DNA from 4 places in the Pseudomonas sp. WMBT8 genome. Region 1 is predicted to be linked to each of the others. Evidence: predicted binding sites of a transcription regulator. Region 1 holds the regulator's gene; each other region holds the start of a gene.

Evidence for each region. Region 1 encodes FliA, which starts transcription of late flagellar genes. Its sites were predicted from a motif close to CTAAAGTTTNNNNNNNNNNNGCCGNTAA; they were not measured.
Region 2: the regulator FliA is predicted to act here: its motif matches at 2,086-2,113, upstream of motA (flagellar motor stator protein MotA).
Region 3: the regulator FliA is predicted to act here: its motif matches at 2,144-2,171, upstream of ACO77H_RS21735 (methyl-accepting chemotaxis protein).
Region 4: the regulator FliA is predicted to act here: its motif matches at 1,996-2,023, upstream of ACO77H_RS27060 (methyl-accepting chemotaxis protein).

Annotation. Positions count from the first base shown of each region.
Region 1 covers NZ_CP188096.1:4,387,024-4,391,682, forward strand. The annotation lists gene ACO77H_RS19795 (chemotaxis protein CheA) at 1-225, opposite strand, end outside; gene ACO77H_RS19800 (protein phosphatase CheZ) at 238-1,026, opposite strand; gene ACO77H_RS19805 (chemotaxis response regulator CheY) at 1,045-1,419, opposite strand; gene fliA (RNA polymerase sigma factor FliA) at 1,588-2,328, opposite strand; gene fleN (flagellar synthesis regulator FleN) at 2,325-3,158, opposite strand; gene flhF (flagellar biosynthesis protein FlhF) at 3,260-4,576, opposite strand; gene flhA (flagellar biosynthesis protein FlhA) at 4,588-4,659, opposite strand, start outside.
Region 2 covers NZ_CP188096.1:565,178-569,836, reverse strand. The annotation lists gene rsgA (small ribosomal subunit biogenesis GTPase RsgA) at 1-26, shown strand, start outside; gene motB (flagellar motor protein MotB) at 141-1,163, opposite strand; gene motA (flagellar motor stator protein MotA) at 1,167-2,018, opposite strand; gene ACO77H_RS02380 (HDOD domain-containing protein) at 2,185-3,720, shown strand; gene ACO77H_RS02375 (rhodanese-like domain-containing protein) at 3,778-4,593, shown strand; gene asd (archaetidylserine decarboxylase) at 4,610-4,659, shown strand, end outside.
Region 3 covers NZ_CP188096.1:4,774,403-4,779,061, reverse strand. The annotation lists gene ACO77H_RS21735 (methyl-accepting chemotaxis protein) at 1-2,070, opposite strand, end outside; gene ACO77H_RS21730 (YbaN family protein) at 2,197-2,601, opposite strand; gene ACO77H_RS21725 (biliverdin-producing heme oxygenase) at 2,780-3,388, opposite strand; gene ACO77H_RS21720 (TonB-dependent receptor) at 3,516-4,659, opposite strand, start outside.
Region 4 covers NZ_CP188096.1:5,906,930-5,911,588, reverse strand. The annotation lists gene ACO77H_RS27070 (NorM family multidrug efflux MATE transporter) at 1-871, opposite strand, end outside; gene ACO77H_RS27065 (LysR substrate-binding domain-containing protein) at 1,024-1,944, shown strand; gene ACO77H_RS27060 (methyl-accepting chemotaxis protein) at 2,134-4,116, shown strand; gene ACO77H_RS27055 (ABC transporter six-transmembrane domain-containing protein) at 4,117-4,659, opposite strand, start outside.

The DNA.
Region 1 (4,659 bases):
GTCGAACACGTTTTCGGCGATGTGGCAGCACTCCACCAGCTCATGGAGCTGGAGGAAGCCGGCGCCCCCTTTTACAGTGTGAAAACCGCGAAAAATTGCATTGAGCAGGTTCGCATCATCCGGTCGGCTTTCCAGCTCGACCAGTTGCTCGGACAACTGCTCTAGAATTTCGCCGGCCTCTACAAGGAAATCCTGAAGGATTTCTTCATCGGCGCCGAAGCTCATATTGCGTGCTCCTTAGAAGCCTAAACTGGACAGCAAATCGTCTACGTCATCTTGACCTGACATAACGTCTTCACGTTTATCGGCATGAATCTGCGGACCTTCACCCTTGGCGAGGTGTTTTTGTGGATCTTTTTCCGAGAGGATCGCTTCGCGGTCGTGTTCGATGCCGGCAAAACGGTCGACCTGACCGGCCATCAGCACCAGTTTGAGCAGGTTGCTTTCCACTTCGGTGACCAGCAGGGTCACGCGCTTGATCACCTGGCCGGTCAGGTCCTGGTAGTCCTGGGCCAGCAGGATGTCATTGAGGTTGCTGGAAACCGTGCGGTTTTCCTGCTCGCTGCGTGACAGGAAACCCTCGACCCGGCGCGCCAGCTCGCGAAATTCTTCAGCACCCACTTCGCGCCGCATGAAGCGCCCCCAGTCAGCGCTCAACGCCTTGGCCTCATTGGCCATGCCGTTCACCAGGGGCGTGGCGTTTTCCACCAGGTCCATGGTGCGATTGGCTGCCGCCTCAGTCAGCCTGACCACGTAGGACAGGCGTTCGGTGGCATCGGTGATCTGCGAGATTTCCTCGGCCTGGGGCATGTGCGGGTCGATCTGGAAATTGACGATCGCACTGTGCAACTCACGGGTGAGCTTGCCCACTTCCTGATACAGGCCGCGGTCGCGGGTCTGGTTGAGCTCATGGATCAACTGCACTGCGTCGCCGAACTGGCCTTTTTCCAGGCTTTCGACGAGTTGGTGAGCATGTTTTTTCAGGGTCGACTCAAAGTCGGCCTGCGATGATTCTTTATGCTCCATAGCTCCCCCGTGGCAGCATCAATGACCGATGCGTTCGAAGATTTTTTCAATCTTCTCTTTCAAGGCCAGTGCAGTGAATGGCTTGACCACGTAGCCGTTGACCCCGGCCTGGGCGGCTTCGATGATCTGTTCACGCTTGGCTTCAGCGGTCACCATCAGCACAGGCAGGCTGCGCAGCTTTTCATCAGCGCGCACGTGGCGCAGCAGATCGATACCGGTCATGCCAGGCATGTTCCAGTCGGTTACCAGAAAGTCGATGCTCCCGCTGTTGAGGATCGGAATCGCCGTAATACCGTCATCCGCCTCGACCGTGTTAGTGAACCCAAGGTCACGCAACAGGTTTTTTATGATCCGCCGCATCGTTGAGAAGTCATCAACGATGAGGATTTTCATGTTCTTGTCCAATTCGACCTCCAAGCAGTCTTAAACGCGTCCAGCACCTGGGCGCGCCATATCATTCAACAGGCATTACACAAAAAGGACTGCTGGGGCACATCACGGGCCGCTCCCGCCGGGCTTGCGCCGTGGCGGTTATCGTTCGCACTGTCCCCACACTGCCTGTCAGCGCGCTCGCCACTCTCCCAAACGCCCCCGCAAGCGGGCCGCGCATTGGCTATGTAGCTGGCTGACCCGCGATTCGCTGACCCCCAGGACCTCACCGATTTCCTTGAGGTTCAGCTCTTCGTCGTAGTACAGCGCCAACACCAGCCGCTCACGTTCCGGCAGATTGGCAATCGCCTCTGCCAGGGCGCCCTGGAAGCGTTCATCTTCCAGGTCGCGTGAAGGCTCCTGGTGAGCGCTCGCGCCATCCTCGTGCAGCCCTTCATGTTCGCCGTCCTGCAGCAGGTCGTCGAAACTGAACAGGCGGCTGCCCAAGGTATCGTTCAAAATCCCGTAGTAATCGTCGAGACTCAATTGGAGTTCGGCCGCAACTTCGTGATCTTTAGCGTCGCGACCGGTTTTTGCTTCAATTGAGCGAATTGCGTCACTCACCATCCGGGTATTGCGGTGGACCGAACGCGGCGCCCAATCACCTTTACGCACTTCATCGAGCATCGCGCCACGGATACGGATACCCGCATACGTCTCGAAACTCGCACCCTTGCTCGCGTCGTACTTGGTCGACACTTCGAGCAGGCCGATCATCCCCGCCTGGATCAGGTCTTCGACCTGGACACTGGCGGGCAGGCGTGCCAGCAGGTGGTAGGCAATGCGCTTGACCAGGGGCGCATAGCGCTCGATCAATTCGCCCTGGCTGTCACGCGCTGATTTTTTGTAAAGGTTGTAGCCGCTGGCTGTCATAGCACCGGTCCCGCACTCGTCTGATGCACCAATCGCTCGACGAAAAACTCCAGATGCCCCCGGGGATTGGCGGGCAGTGGCCAGGTATCGACCTTCTGAGCAATTGCCTTGAACGCCAACGCGCATTTCGAACGAGGGAACGCTTCATAGACTGCACGCTGCTTTTGCACAGCCTTGCGCACACACTCGTCATAGGGAACTGCGCCGACGTATTGTAAGGCGACATCGAGGAAGCGATCCGTGACCTTGGTCAACTTGGCGAACAGGTTGCGCCCTTCTTGCGGGCTCTGGGCCATGTTGGCAAGCACGCGGAAGCGGTTCATGCCGTAGTCGCGGTTGAGCAGTTTGATCAGGGCGTAGGCGTCGGTGATCGAGGTGGGTTCGTCGCAGACCACCAGCAATACTTCTTGCGCGGCGCGCACGAAGCTGACCACGGACTCGCCGATCCCGGCGGCAGTGTCGATCACCAGCACGTCGAGGTTGTCGCCGATATCACTGAAGGCCTGGATCAGGCCGGCGTGCTGCGCCGGGCTCAGATGCACCATGCTCTGGGTGCCGGAGGCGGCCGGGACGATGCGAATCCCCCCAGGCCCCTGCAACAGCACGTCGCGCAGCTCACAGCGGCCTTCAATGACATCGGCCAGGGTATGTTTGGGCGTCAGTCCCAGCAGAACGTCAACGTTCGCCAGGCCCAGGTCGGCATCCAGCAGCATGACGCGGCGGCCAAGCTCTGCCAGGGCCAGGGACAAATTCACTGACACGTTAGTTTTCCCGACGCCACCTTTGCCGCCGGTCACCGCGATCACCTGTACGGGATGCATGCTGCCCATGTTCTTTCTTTACCTTGTCTTGCTTAGCCGCAGGCTACATAGGGTGGCCGCGGTAGCAGACCATCGATGTAGGTACATTGCACTGTGTTGCATGTTGCCGTTCAGCCGACCCGCTTGGCTGGGTTGTGATAGAGGTCGGCGAACATATCCGCCATCGCCTCTTCACTGGGTTCGTCCTGCATTTGCACACTGACCGCGCGGCTGACCAACTGATGACGGCGCGGCAGATGCAAGTCATCCGGGATCCGCGGCCCGTCGGTCAGGTAGGCGACCGGTAATTCATGGCTGATGGCAAGGCTCAACACTTCGCCCAGGCTTGCGGTTTCATCCAGCTTAGTCAGGATGCAACCGGCCAGCCCACAACGTTTGTAGCTGTGGTACGCAGCAGTCAGAACCTGTTTCTGGCTGGTTGTTGCAAGTACCAGGTAATTTTTCGACTTGATCCCGCGCCCGGCCAGGCTTTCCAGTTGCATGCGCAATGCCGGGTCGCTGGCTTGCAGGCCAGCGGTATCGATCAGCACCACGCGCTTGCGCAGCAGCGGGTCGAGGGCGTTGGCCAGGGACTGGCCCGGGTCGACATGGGTCACCGGCACATTGAGGATCCGGCCCAGGGTCTTGAGCTGTTCCTGGGCACCGATGCGGTAGCTGTCCATGCTCACCAGCGCAATGTTATGGGCGCCGTACTTGAGGACATAACGGGCGGCCAGCTTGGCCAGGGTGGTGGTCTTGCCCATGCCGGCAGGGCCGACCATGGCAATCACGCCACCTTCTTCAAGGGGTTCGATTTCCGGGGTCTGGATCATCCGCGCCAGGTGCGCCAGCAACATGCGCCAGGCCTGGCGAGGCTCTTCTATGCCGGTGGTCAGTTCCAGCAAGTCGCGCGACAACGGGCCGGACAGGCCGATGCGTTGCAGGCGGCGCCAGAGGTTGGCCTGTTGCGGCTTGCTGCCTTGCAACTGGTTCCAGGCCAGCGAGCCCAACTGCACTTCCAGCAGTTCACGCAGGCCATTGAGTTCAAAACGCATCGAGTCGAACACGCGCTGGTCGACCGCAGCGGCCGGTGCTGGCGCGGCGGGACGTGGCGGCTCGACAAAAGTCGGTTCGACGAGTGGCTCGGCCGCCGTCAGCGGCAGGCCGGCAAACAATTGGCGATTGGTGGTCGCATCGCTGTCGCCACGCATGCTCAGCTCGGCCTGGGCCGAGACAATACGCGAGGCGGTCTTGCGCAACTCGTCTTCGAGTTCCATGTTCGGCACGCGCGGCGCCAAGGCCTGGGGTTTGTAATCCAGGGCAGCCGTCAGCTCGACACCGCCGGCAATGCGACGGTTACCGATAATAGCCGCGTCGGCGCCCAGTTCATCACGAACCAGCTTCATGGCCTGACGCATATCGGCGGCGAAAAAACGCTTTACTTGCATAACCCACTACCTCAGCCGTTGGGCCCTACTGTCGCGACGATAGTCACTTGCTTATTGTCAGGAATTTCCTGGTAAGCCAAAAC
Region 2 (4,659 bases), 2.3 Mb from region 1:
CCAGCTTGCCCGAAAGCAGCTATTAAGTCGTAGGTACGCGCTTGTGTGGGACCGGGCTTCCCCGCGATGCAGACAACTCGGTGCAACTGATGCACCGAGGTGATGCTATCGCGAGCAAGCCCACTCCCACCTAAGCCGCATCAGCTACCGGCCGGGGCTTCTCCGGGAGCCTTCACCCCACCCTCGTCAAACAAATTCAGCTTCTGGCGCAGCTCATGGGCCGGCAACGGCTGCTGCTCGGGTGGCAGGGCGTTCGGGTCCACCGGGACTTCACCCGGAGCGCCCTCGCCCTGGGTCGGCACTGGCGGTGGAGTGCCCTGCTCGCCTTCGATGGCGCGCTGGGCTTTTTTGGTCAACACCACGATGTCGATGCGCCGGTTGATCGGGTTGAATGGGTCCTGGGTATCAAACAACTGCGATGAAGCAAAGCCCACCACCCGCGCCACCTGGGTGTCTGGGTAACTGCCAGCCACCAGGGCACGGCGGGCGGCGTTGGCGCGGTTGGCGGACAGCTCCCAGTTACCGAAATCGCCCAGGCCCGAATACGGCTTGGCATCGGTATGGCCGCTGACGCTGATCTTGTTCGGCACCGCCTTGATGGTGTCGGCCATGGCCAGCAGGATGTCTTCGAAGTAGGGCTTGAGGCGCGCACTGCCAGAGTCGAACATCGGTCGATTGGCGTCATCCATGATCTGGATACGCAGGCCGTCCGGGGTGATCTCGAAGTGGATCTGATCCTTGAATTTTTGCAGTTGCGGGTTCTCGTCGACCTTGTTCTGCAGCTCTTGCAGCAACAACTCCAGGCGTTCCTGCTCGACCTGTTCGGCCATGCTCTCGACGGTCTGGCGTTCGATCGGGATGTTTTTCTGGGGCGCTTCGGTCTGGACTTCCGGGTTGATGGTGCGCTCGGGAGCCAATTCTGGCGAACCACCCAGGTCGATCACAAACGGCGTGCCACTCTCGGAGAAGCCGATGGGATCCTTGAAATAACCGGCGATGGCGATCTTCTGTTCCGGCGTCGCAGTGGACATCAGCCACAGCACCAGGAAGAACGCCATCATCGCCGTCGCAAAGTCGGCGAAGGCGATTTTCCAGGCGCCGCCGTGGTGCCCGGCAGCGAAGCGCTTGACGCGCTTGATGATGATTGGCTGGTTGTTTTCCATGGCTTAGCGACCGCGAACTGCTTGTTCCAGCTCGGCAAAGCTCGGGCGGTGCTTCGGATACAGCACCTTGCGCCCGAATTCCACGGCCAGGGACGGCGGCATACCGGAAGCCGAAGCCACCAGCGACGCCTTGATTGCTTCGTAGATGTTCAGCTCTTCCTTGGCATCGTGGGCCAGGGAGGTGGCCAGCGGGCCAAAGAAACCATAGGCCGCGAGAATACCGAAGAAGGTCCCCACCAGCGCCGCGCCTACGTGCATACCGATGGCCGCCTGGTCGCCCTCGCCCAGGGACGCCATGGTCACCACGATACCCAGTACCGCCGCGACAATACCGAAACCGGGCATGCCGTCGGCGATGCCGGTCACGGCGTGGGACGGGTGCTCCAGCTCTTCTTTCAAGCTGAACAGCTCCATGTCGAACAGGCCTTCCAGCTCGTGCGGGGCCATGTTGCCGGAGGACATGATGCGCAGGTAGTCGCAGATGTAGGCGGTCATGCGCTCATCCTTGAGCACGGCCGGGTACTTGGCGAAAATCGGGCTCGCTGCAGCGTCCTCGATATCTGCCTCAATGGCCATCATGCCTTCGCGGCGGCTCTTGTTGAGGATCTCGTAGACCAGGCCCAGCACTTCCAGATAGAACGTGTGGGAAAAGCGCGAGCTGAACATGCCCAGCGACTTTTTGACCACGTGCATGGTCATGTAGCCTGGGTTAGCCTGCAGGAAAGCGCCAAACGCCGCACCGCCGATGATCAGCACTTCGAAGGGCTGGATCAGCGCAGCAATTTTACCGTGGGACAGAACGTATCCGCCGAGCACGCTTGCGATGACGACGATGATGCCGATAATTTTAGCCATAGGGGATGAGTACTTGCGCCGTCGGGTTCATGGACATATTCGGAAGATCTAAAAACTCTTCTTCTACTTATCGGCAAAACTGCGCCAGACTATAGGCCGTTAAGGCGAAAAGCCAGTTCGGCCCACTCCGGGCGTGTTGACCGCAAGTGATGATCGCGCCCCAATCATGGCAAACGAAACGACAGTCCCAACTGCAAAACCCAACTCCCTGGCTGGCTGGATCAAGCGTCTGGACGAGGTGCACCTGCCCGTCCCGCAAGCGAGCCACGTTGCGGTGTGCAAGGCCATCGGCGACAGCCGCCGTTCGTTGCGAGATATTGCGGAGCTGATGCAAGACAGCCCGGCGCTAGTCCTGAGCGTTATGCGCGAAGCCAACAACCAGGCCCACGGCAGCCTGGCAGAGCCTGCAGAAAACCTTGAAGTGGCGATCAACCGCCTCGGCCTCAAGCGCACCGAAGAACTGCTCGTGCGCCTGCCGTCGGTGCCGCTCAATGAAATCCCCGTGGCCCTGCGTCAACTGCAACTGATCAGCCAGCACGCCTCGCAACAAGCCAATGGCCTGTTCGCCAGCCGCCTGGCGCGCCTGTGGCAGGACATTCATTGGGGCAGCCTGCTGTTTCTCTCGCCGCTGTGGCCGATGGCCGTGGCCTACCCAAAGCTTTTGGAAGAATGGGAACTGCGGGTGATCCACAAGGGCCAATCGGCACGCAAGGTCGAGCAGGAACTGTTCGGCGTGCGCCTGCTGGAACTGTGCCTGGGGCTGACCGAGGCCTGGCGCTTGCCGATCTGGGTGTCCCAGGGCTACCAACTGCTGCTCAAGGAACAACGCTTGCTGGTCAAGGCCCTGCACATCGCCCGCGATGAAGCGCCCTTGAGCCAGCAGCAAAAACTCGATGACGACCCAGCGCTGCGGCGCTGGCTGAACCAGCCGGCCAACACCGTGCTGCTGGCCAATGGCATGGCGCTGGCAGCGCAGGAGTCCTGGACCTGCCCGCACACCCAGCGCTGGCAGTACCTCACCGCACTGTACCTGCAACAACCGCTGGCCGATGTGCAGCAACAGGTGCACCAGCAGGCAGCCATCAGCGCCCGCCATACCTTGACCGCCGGTCTCTGGCACCCAGCGTTGGCACTGATCTGGCCGTGGCATGTGCAGCGGGTGCATCGCGGCCTGCTGCCAGCACCGCCGCCCACCGCCGAATCCCTGGCGGTCTGGCGCAAGCGCTGCAGCGAACTGTTGGTGGAGCCCAGCCGCTTCGCCAACGCCATGCACCTGACCACCTGTGCCAAGGAGGCCCTGGTGGCCAGTGGCATGCAGCGCGTCATGTTGCTGATGGCCGACAAGGCCTTGGCCACGCTGCGCGTGCATCAGGTCGATGGCCTGCCCAAGGACGCCGCCAACCTGAGCCTTGAAACCGCACAAAGCACGCTGCTGCAACGCCTGCTGGAGAAGTCTGCGCAGGTGCGCCTTAACCCGGACAATCACGCGCAATTCGCGGCACTGCTGCCGGCCTCATTGCGTCGCCTGTTTGTCGGCGAGCACCTGCTGTTGCGCTCCCTGAGCTGTAACGGCCGGGTGGTGATGCTGATGGTGGCCGACCAGGGTGGCGGGCCGTTCTCCGAAACCACCGTGCAGGCCTTCGGTAAAACCGCCCAATGCATCGAGAAAGCCCTGCACTGCTTTACCAACCGCACCACCTGATGCTTGCGTTACAATCGCCCTCTTTTATCGCCCAACCTAGTGCCCGGGAGACCTCACATGCCTGACTTTTCTGGCTTGCCGCTGGTGATCGAGCCCAGCGACCTGCTTGGCCGCCTCGCCGCCGAGCCGTTGATTCTGGTGGACCTCACCAGCGCCGCCCGTTATGCCCAGGGGCATATCCCCGGCGCGCACTTTGTTGATCCCAAACGCACCCAACTGGGCCAGCCTCCGGCACCGGGGCTGCTGCCGGCCAAGGCCGACCTGGAGAAGCTGTTCGGCGAACTGGGCCACACTCCGGACGCCACCTACGTGGTGTACGACGACGAAGGCGGCGGCTGGGCCGGGCGCTTTATCTGGCTGCTCGACGTGATCGGCCACAAAAAGTATCACTACCTCGATGGCGGCCTGCTGGCGTGGCTGGACGAGCAGCACCCGGTGTCCACCGAGGCAACCGCTGCCGTGGGTGGGCCGGTCAGCCTGACCCTGCACGACGAGCCCACCGCCACCCGCGAGTACCTGCAAAGCCGCCTCGGCGCTGCCGACCTGGGCATCTGGGATGCACGCGGGCCGCTGGAATATTCGGGAGAGAAAGTCCTCGCCGCCAAGGGCGGACATATTCCCGGCGCAGTCAACTTCGAATGGACGGCGGGCATGGACAAGGCGCGCAACCTGCGAATCCGCCGCGACATGCCGCAGATCCTCGAAGGCCTGGGCCTGAGCAAAGACAAAGAAATCATTACCCACTGCCAGACTCACCACCGTTCTGGCTTCACCTACCTGGTGGCCAAGGCGCTCGGTTATCCGCGAGTCAAAGGTTATGCCGGTTCCTGGGGCGAATGGGGCAACCACCCCGACACCCCCGTCGAGATTTAAGGTTTAAGGACACTTCATGAAAAAGCGTTTGTTTATCCTCAGCCAGTACCTGCTGCCCCACCACCT
Region 3 (4,659 bases), 390 kb from region 1:
CGCTGATTCAGTGGCCTGGCCAGTCAATGTCTCGGTCACGGTACGGATCGCCGAAACGTTGCGGTTGACCTCTTCGGCCACGGCGCTCTGTTCTTCGGCGGCGCTGGCGATTTGCAGGTTCATGTCGCTGATCACCGTCACCGCATCGCTGATCTTGCCCAGGGCCTGGACCGCCTGCTGGATCTGCCCGGCGTTGTTCTGTGCCTGGCTCTGGCTCGAATGCATGGTGGTCACCACCCCACGGGTCGCACTCTGGATGCGTTCGATCACCAGGCGGATTTCTTCCACCGAATCCTGGGTGCGCCGCGCCAGGTTACGTACCTCGTCCGCCACTACCGCAAACCCCCGCCCGCTTTCCCCGGCGCGCGCGGCTTCAATCGCGGCATTGAGGGCCAGCAGGTTGGTCTGCTCGGCAATGCTGCGGATCACCTCCAGCACCGAGCCGATCTGCTCACTGTTGACCGCCAGGGCTTCGACTTCAGTCACCGCCTTGCTGACTTCTTCGGCGAGGGTGGTGATATCGCGGGTGCTGCGCTCGATAATCGCCAGGCCTTCGCGGGCCGATTGATCGGCGCCGCGCGCTGCACTGGCCGCGTTTGAGGCGCTGTTGGCCACATCATGGGCGGTGGCGCTCATCTCGTTGGAGGCGGTTGCCACCTGGTCGATCTCGCGGAACTGTACCTGCATGCCTTCGCTGGTCTGGCGGGCGATTTCCGAGGACTGGTCGGCGGTGCCGCGGGCTTCGGTGATGCTCTGCTTGATCTGGGCGATGGTCGGTTGCAGTTTGTCGAGGAAGCGGTTGAACCAACTGACCAGCTCCCCCAGTTCGTCTTTTTTCGTGTAGGCCAGGCGTTGGGTCAGGTCGCCGTCGCCGCTGGCAATGTCCTTGAGCATCGCCGCCACGCTGTTGATCGGGCGGGTCACGCCGGTAGCGGTCAGCCACATCAGCAGCAGGCCCAGCAGGCCGGCTACGGCGCCGACCAACAGCGCTTGCAGCGTGCCACGGGCCTGGGCCTCGTCGAGCACCCCTTGCAGCTTGACCGAGTCGGCCAGCAGCACGTCCTTGGGCAGTTTGATCACCACGCCCCAAGGCTTGGCATCGGCAATCGGCTTGACCGGATACACCGCGCGAATCGTATCGTCCTGCTCGCGGACCTTGCGCGTGTCACTGGCCAGCAGTTGCACGATCTCTTTGCCTTCGGCGCCGAGCACATCGACGATGCTCTTGCCGACCTTGTCCGGCTCGCCGCTGTAGCTGGCAATCAGGCCACTGCTGGAGAGGATTTCCATGATCCCGGCGCCGTCAAACAGCTCTTTTTGCGCGGTATTGGCCGCCGCTTGCAGGGCATCCAGCGCAATGTCGACGCCGATCACCCCAATGACCTTGCCGTCGGCCAGCAGCGGCAGGGAGATGGTGGTCATCAGCATCGACTTGCCGGCGACTTCATCGGCGTACGGGTCCAGCAGGCAGACGTTGCGGGTATCCCGTGGGCAGGTGTACCAGATGTTGTAGGGCGTACCGCTGAGGTTGAGGGTGGTCTTGGTCAGGTCCGCTTCCACCATCACGGTGTTCAGCCCTTCGCCACCGGCACGGCTCCAGTAGCTGGAGAACCGCCCGGCCTCGTTGGAGGCGCGCAGCTTGTCGTTGATAAATTCGCTGTCCTTGCCATCCAGGCCGTTGGGTTCAAACGACAACCAGATCCCCAGCACCTTGGTATTGCGCTCGAACGCAGTCTTGATCCGCTGGTTGAGTTCCTCGCGCACGGTGGCCGCTTCCAGCGAACGCTTGGCGGCCATGTTACGCAGGTCCTTGACCTGGTCGGCGAGGGCGGTGACCACCAACAGGCTCTCGCCGAAGGCTTTCTGCACCTGCACGGCCTGCTCGGCGGCCCTGGCCTGAAGCAGGTTCTCCACGCTGGCGGTGAGCATGCGCGAGCTGGACGCGCTGACCAGTTGGTCGTTCTGGTTGGACTGGTAGATATTCAGGCTGACGATCAGCGCAATCACCCCCAACAGGCAGAGACCGGACAGCAGCACGATTTTCAAGCGGATGGAGAGGGTGTCGAACATGGGCTTACTCGCGATTGGACTTGTTGGTGTGCAAGCAGGGCAACGGCCAAGTCCATTCGGCGCTATGCCCGGAACATCGGCACCGACGGGTAATTCATGAGGAATAGGCGATGAGCGGTAGGGCGCTCAGGCAGCGGTTCGCGCGAGGCGTTCGGGGCGTGACCAGATCCACAGGTTGCCCAGGCTCATACCGGCGATGGCCAAGTAGATCGGCCAGCCGTGATCGAGCATCACCAGCATCAGGCCGGCACACAGCAACATGCTCACGGTGGCACTGACCTTGGCCCGACGGGCGATGATCTTGCCGTTGCGCCAGTTGAACAGGATCGGCCCGAACAGCCGGTGGTTTTCCAGCCAGGCGCTCAGGCGCGGCGAGCTCTTGGTGGCGGCCCAGGCGGCCAGCAGGATGAATTCGGTGGTGGGCAGGCCCGGCACGACAATCGCGATCAAGCCGATCCCCAGGCTGACATAGGCCAGCAGGCCGAACAGGATTCGGGCGAGTTTGGAGGAGGATTGGACGGGGGCTGTCATAGGTACGATTTGTCAGGGTTTCGAAAAATCTGAAAATGGAGCGCGATCAACATGTGGGAGCTGGCTTGCCTGCGATGCAGACGCTGCGGTGTATCAGTTAGACCGCAGCGATGCTATCGCAGGCAAGCCCGCTCCCACACAATCCCGCTCTCACATTCATTGCATTCCAGCAGCGCGATCAGGCCAGTTCTGGGGCGCTAGCGTACGCCTGTTCCAGCAACACGGTGAAGCGTACAAACGCATCCACGGCACCTTTTTCTGCTGCGGCTTCTTCTTCGGCGCTCAGTTCCAGGCTGTCGAGGGTGCGTGTGAAGCTCTTCCAGCCTTCTGCACGACCACCGGCTGGCTCGCCCAGGTGGCGGGCACCGAAGGTTTCGCTCAGGCCCAGGCCGACGGCACGCTTGATCAGGAACGCTGCGCCCAGCTTGGAACCTTCGGACACGAACAGCCAGCCCAGGGCCTGGGCCTTGCTCGGGTTCTGCACGGCACCGGCCACGGGGGCGGGTACTTCGGTTTCCAGGTCGGCCAGGTCCAGCTTGGCGGCTTCGGCGCGGCAGCGCTCGGCCAGGTCCGGCACCAGCTTGATCAGCTCGGGATCGTTGTACAGCGCCACCAGTTCCGATTGGAACAGGTACTGCGCCACCACGAAACGGGCGAAGTTGGCCTGGGTTTCAAACGGGGCGTGAGCCTTGACCAGGGCATCGAGCTTGGTGTGCGGCTCGTTGGTGATCTGGTTCAGGCGCTGGGAGCGCAGGCTTGCGCGTTCTGCGGTAGTGGAAGCGGTCATTGGATGTCCTTGAGAAGGAAAAGCGCCTTGTTGCCAGGCTGTTATTACTAGACGAACAAGAAGACGCGTCACAGTAAAAAATCCTCACCCCGCCGGCGATAAAACCGGCGAGGTGGGGCTGCATGGGTCAGATGTCCCAGATCAGGTTGATCGCAAAGTTGCGTCCTGGCTGGGTCAGGCGGTCCAGGCTGGCTGGCGAAGTCACGCCGGCTTCGCCCACACCGTCGTAGCTGCGCACGTCATCCCAGTTCCAGTATTTCTTGTCGGTCAGGTTGTACAGGCCGCCGTTGACGGTCAGATCGTCGGTGACTTTGTAGAAGCCGGTCAGGTCGACGATGCCAAAGCCCGGGGTCTTGAACGGGCCATTGGCCTTGATGCCGGTCGGGGTAAAGAACGTGGCGCTGTCGACCCGGTTCTGTTTCTTGACCAGGGTCCAGCTGACCAGCGCACCGTAGGTGTCCTGGTCGTAGCCCAGGCCGAACACACCCTTGAGCGGGTTGACGCTGTTCAGCGGCTGGCCGGTTTCGTCGTTGCGCCCGTGGGCGTAGGCAATCGCGCCCTTGGTATACAGGCCTTGCGGTGCGCCGAAGGCGTCCAGGTTCAAGCGCCCTTTGACCTCCATGCCCTTGATGGTGGCACGCTTGATGTTGCCTGGCTGGAAGATGGTGCCGGTGGGGCCCAGCGCGGCGTTGTCCTCGTCGATGAAGTCGCGGTACTTGTTATAGAACGCCGCGACGTCGAAATTGCCTGCGTCGAAGTTGCCACGGATCCCGGTTTCGTAGCTCTTGCTGGTTTCCGGCTTGAGGTTCGAGTTGGGCTCGACGATGTAGCCTTCGCCCAGGTTTTCAAAACGGCCATACAGCGCTTTGGCTGATGGCGTACGGAAACCTTCGGCGTACTGGCCAAACCAGGTGTACTGCTCGGTCAGTGCGTAGGTCACGCCCAGTTTTGGCGAGAAACGATGCCAGGTTTTGTTCGAGTCGTCGTGGGGGAACTTGCGGTCCGGGTCGGTGGTATTGAGGAACTCTTCGGTCAGCTTGGGTTTGAGCTGGATGTAGTCGTAGCGCACGCTCGGCAGGAAGGTCCAGTCATTCCAACTGATCTGATCCTGGGCGAACAGCGCGTAGCTGTTGATGGTCGGATCGGGGAAGTCGCTGGCTTTTTTCACGCTGTCGGCAGGGGTTGGGCTCGGTGCGCCGATGGCCGTGCAGCCCGCGCCTACAGCCAGGCAGGTCGCCGCACCTTCGCGCGAACCGGTGACTTTCTGCTGC
Region 4 (4,659 bases), 1.5 Mb from region 1:
CCGGGACCATGAACGCCACCGAGACGATTTGCAGGGCAATCTGGTGGGCCGCCAACTGCGTACTGCCCATGGTGCCCATGCACAGCGCCGCGAAGGCGAACAAGCCGACTTCCACTGCATAGGTGCCGCCAATCGGCAGGCCCAGGCGCCACAGCTCGCGCAAGTAATGCAGGTTGGGCTGCAACAGGCCCTTGCCCAATGGGTAGGCGGCGTAGGCGCGGTTGTATTTGATGTACCACAACAGCGCCAGGGCCATGCAGTTGGCGACAATCGCCGTGACCAGGCCGATGCCCATCAGGCCCAGTTTGGGCAGGCCGAACATGCCTTCGATCAATGCATGGTTGAGCAGGTAGTTGATCACCGTGCCGCACAGGCTGATCACCATCACCGGGGTGGCTTTGCCGATGGCGCTGGTGAAGCCGCGCAGGGCCATGAATGTCAGGTAGCCGGGCAGGGCAAACGGCAGGATCATCAGGAACTGGCCGGCCGACTGCACGTTGGTCTCGGTCTGGCCGAACATCAGCAGCACCGGCTTGAGGTTCCACAGCAGCAGGCCCGCCACCAAGGCCATCAGCCAGGCCAGCCACAGGCCGGCCTGGGTCAGGCGGGTAGCGCCTTCGATATCACCGGCGCCCTGGCGAATGGCGACCAGGGTGCCCACGGCGGCAATCACGCCGATGCAAAAGATCGACACGAACGAATAGCTCGCCGCGCCGAGCCCACCGCCGGCCAGGGCTTCGGGGCTCAGGCGGGCCATCATCAGGGTGTCGGTCAGCACCATCAGCATGTGCGCCAGCTGTGAGGCAATCAACGGCCCTGACAGCCGCAGAATGGCCCAGAGTTCGGTACGCGCCGGATGCTGCATGATCATCACGCTCAATATTTGCACAAAGGGTAGAAGGGTTGATTTTCGACGCTCTCAGCGCTTTTCACAAAGGGATAAATGCGATCATTGGCATGATTAAAACTCATGCCAGGATGATTCTGGTAGGGTTTGCGGATCGTGCCGTCGGAGTTTTCCTCATGTCTCGTCGCCTTCCTCCGCTGTATGCCTTGCGTGCATTTGAAGCCGCCTCACGGCACAACTCCTTCACCCGTGCCGCCGAAGAACTGTCCATCACCCAAAGTGCGGTCAGCCGGCATATCCGCACCCTGGAGGAGCATTTCGCCTGTCGCCTGTTCCAGCGCAGCGGGCGCACCTTGCAGCTCACCGAATCGGCGCGCTTGCTGCTGCCGGGCGTGCGCGAGGGCTTCGCCGCCCTGGAGCGCGCCTGCCATACCTTGAATGCCGAAGATGACATCCTGCGCATGAAGGCCCCGTCGACCCTGACCATGCGCTGGTTGCTGGCACGCCTGAGTCGGTTCCGGCACTTGCAGCCGGGCAACGAGGTGCAGTTGACCAGTGCGTGGATGAGCATCGATGAGGTGGATTTCAACCAGGAGCCGTTCGACTGCGCGGTCCTACTGAGCGATGGGCACTTTCCCACAGATTGGGAGGCCAGTTACCTGTTCCCCGAACTGCTGATCCCGGTGGGCGCGCCGAACCTGCTCAACGATGGCCCCTGGGATGTGGAGCGCCTGGCCGGCGCTGAACTGCTGCACCCCACGCCGGACCGGCGTGATTGGCGCCGTTGGTTGCAACGCACCGGCCTGGCCTCTCGTGTCGCCATCAAGGGTGGGCAGGTGTTCGATACGCTGGAGTTGGGCATGATTGCCGCCGCTCGGGGCTATGGCGTGTCCATGGGGGATTTGCTGATGGTTGCCGAAGATGTGGCGCAGGGGCGCTTGAGCCTGCCCTGGCCTACTGCGGTGGCCAGCGGCGAAAGTTACTACCTGGTCTGGCCCAAGACCCGCCCCGGCGGCGAGCGCCTGCGCAGGCTCTCGGACTTCCTGCAAAGTGAGGTCCGGGCCATGACACTGCCGCCAGTGGAGCAGCTCGACTGAATCGATGCAGCGCGCGCAAACAATGCGTTTGAGTGATACCCCTGTAATTTGCTCAAGTATTGATCCAGGCCGCCGAAGTAGGTGTGTCGGAGCCGCCATTAGTTGCGGCTCAGCGTGCCCCCCAATCCAAGAAATTCGCCGATTAGCGCTATGAGATCAGGACGATCCGGGCCTCGGCCAGGAGCTGTCATGTCTCAACCCCGCGCCCGCATCGCTTCGCAGCTGGGCATTGCCTTGGCGGTCATATTGGCTGTCGTGATCAGCGCCAGCACCCTATTTGCCCTGCGCTCCCTGGATTCGGCCAACCTGCAAACCCGCGAAGAACACCTGGCCAGCGAAGCGCGCTTGCTCGCCGACCAACTCAATACCTTCCACAGCACCCTGCGCGAGAGCACCGAGCGTTTGAGCGGGTTGTTTGAGCAGCGCTTCGCCGCCGGGTTGCGCGTGCATCCCGAGCAGAAAGTGAACGTGGCCGGGGTACAGACCCCGAGCCTGTACCTGGGCGACCAGGTGTTGAACAACAACTTCGACGAGGTTGATGAGTTCAAGCAGATGTCCGGTGGCGTGGCTACGGTGTTCGTGCGCAGTGGCGAAGACTTTGTCCGCATCAGCACCTCCCTGACCAAACAGGACGGCAACCGTGCGATCGGCACCGTGCTGGATCGCCAGGGCCCGGCCTACCAGCGCCTGCTTGCCGGGCAGAGCTACATTGGCCGTGCGGTTCTGTTCGAGCGCTCCTACATGACCCAATACAGCCCGGTGCGCGATGCCAGCGGCCAGGTGATTGCGGTGTTGTTTATCGGTTTTGACTACACCGATGCGCAGAACGCCCAGTTCGCCAACCTCAAGCGTTTTCGCATTGGCCAGACCGGCTCGCTGGCGCTGCTGGACGAGCAAAAGCACTGGCTGGTGCCGCCCGCTGGTGTGCAGGCCCCGGAGCAGGCGGTTGCGCCGATCCTGGAGCTGGCGCAAAAGCCCGGCCAGGGGCGTTTCTGGAGTGACCAGGGCGAGGACTTCTACAGCGTTGCGGTGCCGTTTGACGGCGGCCCGTGGTCGGTGGTGGCGACCATGCCCAAGGCCGAGATCCGCGCGGTGACCTGGGCCGTGGGTATCCGCCTGGTAATCGGCAGCGTGCTGGCGATGCTGTTGGCCGTGGGCGCGGCGGTCTGGCTGCTGCGCAGCAAACTCCAGCCCCTGGGTGACCTGGTGCGCCAGGCCGAAGCCCTGGGCGCCGGTGATTTGAGTGCGCGGCTGAATGTGTCCAGCCATGACGAGATCGGTCAACTGGCGCGCAGTTTCAACCAGATGGGTGAAGCCCTGTCGACCATGGTCTCCCACATCCGCGAGGCGGCCGAAGAGGTCAACAGCCGCGCCCAGGCGCTGTCGGGTCTGTCGGGCGGGGCCTATGAGGGCATGGAGCAGCAGTCCGGCGAGATCACCAGCATGGCCGGCGCGGTGGAAGAGTTCAGCGCCACCTCGTTGAACATTGCCGACAACATGGGCAATACCGAGCGCCTGGCCCAGGAAAATGCCCAGCAGACCCGCATCGGTCGCAACTCGATGCAGGAGGCGTCGTCGTCCCTGGAACATATCGCCACGGCACTCAACAGCACGGCCACGGTGATCAATACCCTGGGCCAACGCTCCCAGGAAATCGGCGGCATCGTCGGCGTGATCACCTCGATTGCCGATCAGACCAACCTGCTGGCGCTCAACGCCGCCATCGAGGCGGCGCGGGCCGGGGAGCAGGGGCGTGGGTTTGCCGTGGTCGCCGATGAAGTGCGCAACCTAGCCTCACGCACCCGCCAGGCCACCGATGAAATTTCCGGAATGATCCAGAGCATCCAGCAGGAAACCGGCAACGCCATCAGCACCATGGAGCAGGGCAATGTGCTGATGCAGGAAGGCCTGTCGCGCAACGCCGACGTGGCCTCGGCTCTGGCGCGCATCGACGAACAAAGCCGTTCGGCGGGGCAGCAGTTCGCCGCGATTACCACCGCGACCCAGGAGCAAAGCAGCACCGCGACTTTGCTCAGCAGCAACCTGCAGAGCATTGCCCTGGCCAACAGTGAGCAGCGGGAAGTGGTGTCGAACCTTGCGATCACTGCCCGGGAGCTGGAGACGTTGGCGGCGGGGTTGCGGCAGGAGGTGGATCGGTTTCGACAAGGCTGATCAATCCCCGAGCCCCGGGTCCACCCGTTTGCCGATGTCCTTGAGTCGCGCCAGTTGATCAACCATCCCTGGCGCTTCGTCGAGACTGCTGACGAAGGTCCACAGGTACGTCATCACCGCATAGACATGACCGGCCTTGACCGCTGGCGACAAGGCCAGTTGGCTGATCGCTACGATGAACAGTAGCGCTGCCAGCGTGCCGAGAAACAGGTAGGCGGCGGCTTCGCGGTCCGACAGCCAGATACGCAGGCGTGACAGCAACTGGTAATGGCGTCGCAATGTCTGGGCGCCCACCTTTTCCACCAGGCCAATTTCTTTCTCCAGGCGGTTATTCAACCGTTCGTGCAACTGCTCGTTACGGCGGGCAAATCGCGGTAGCAGGATGATGCAAAGCAGCAATGCCGCAAAGCAGGCCAGGCCCACCCAAGGTTCAATCACCAGCAGCATCGCAGCTGCGCCAACGATGGAGACCAAGGCCGTTGCGATCACGGGCACATGTTTTTCGAAAAAATCGACAAAGTCCCGCGCCAGCACCACCCGTGC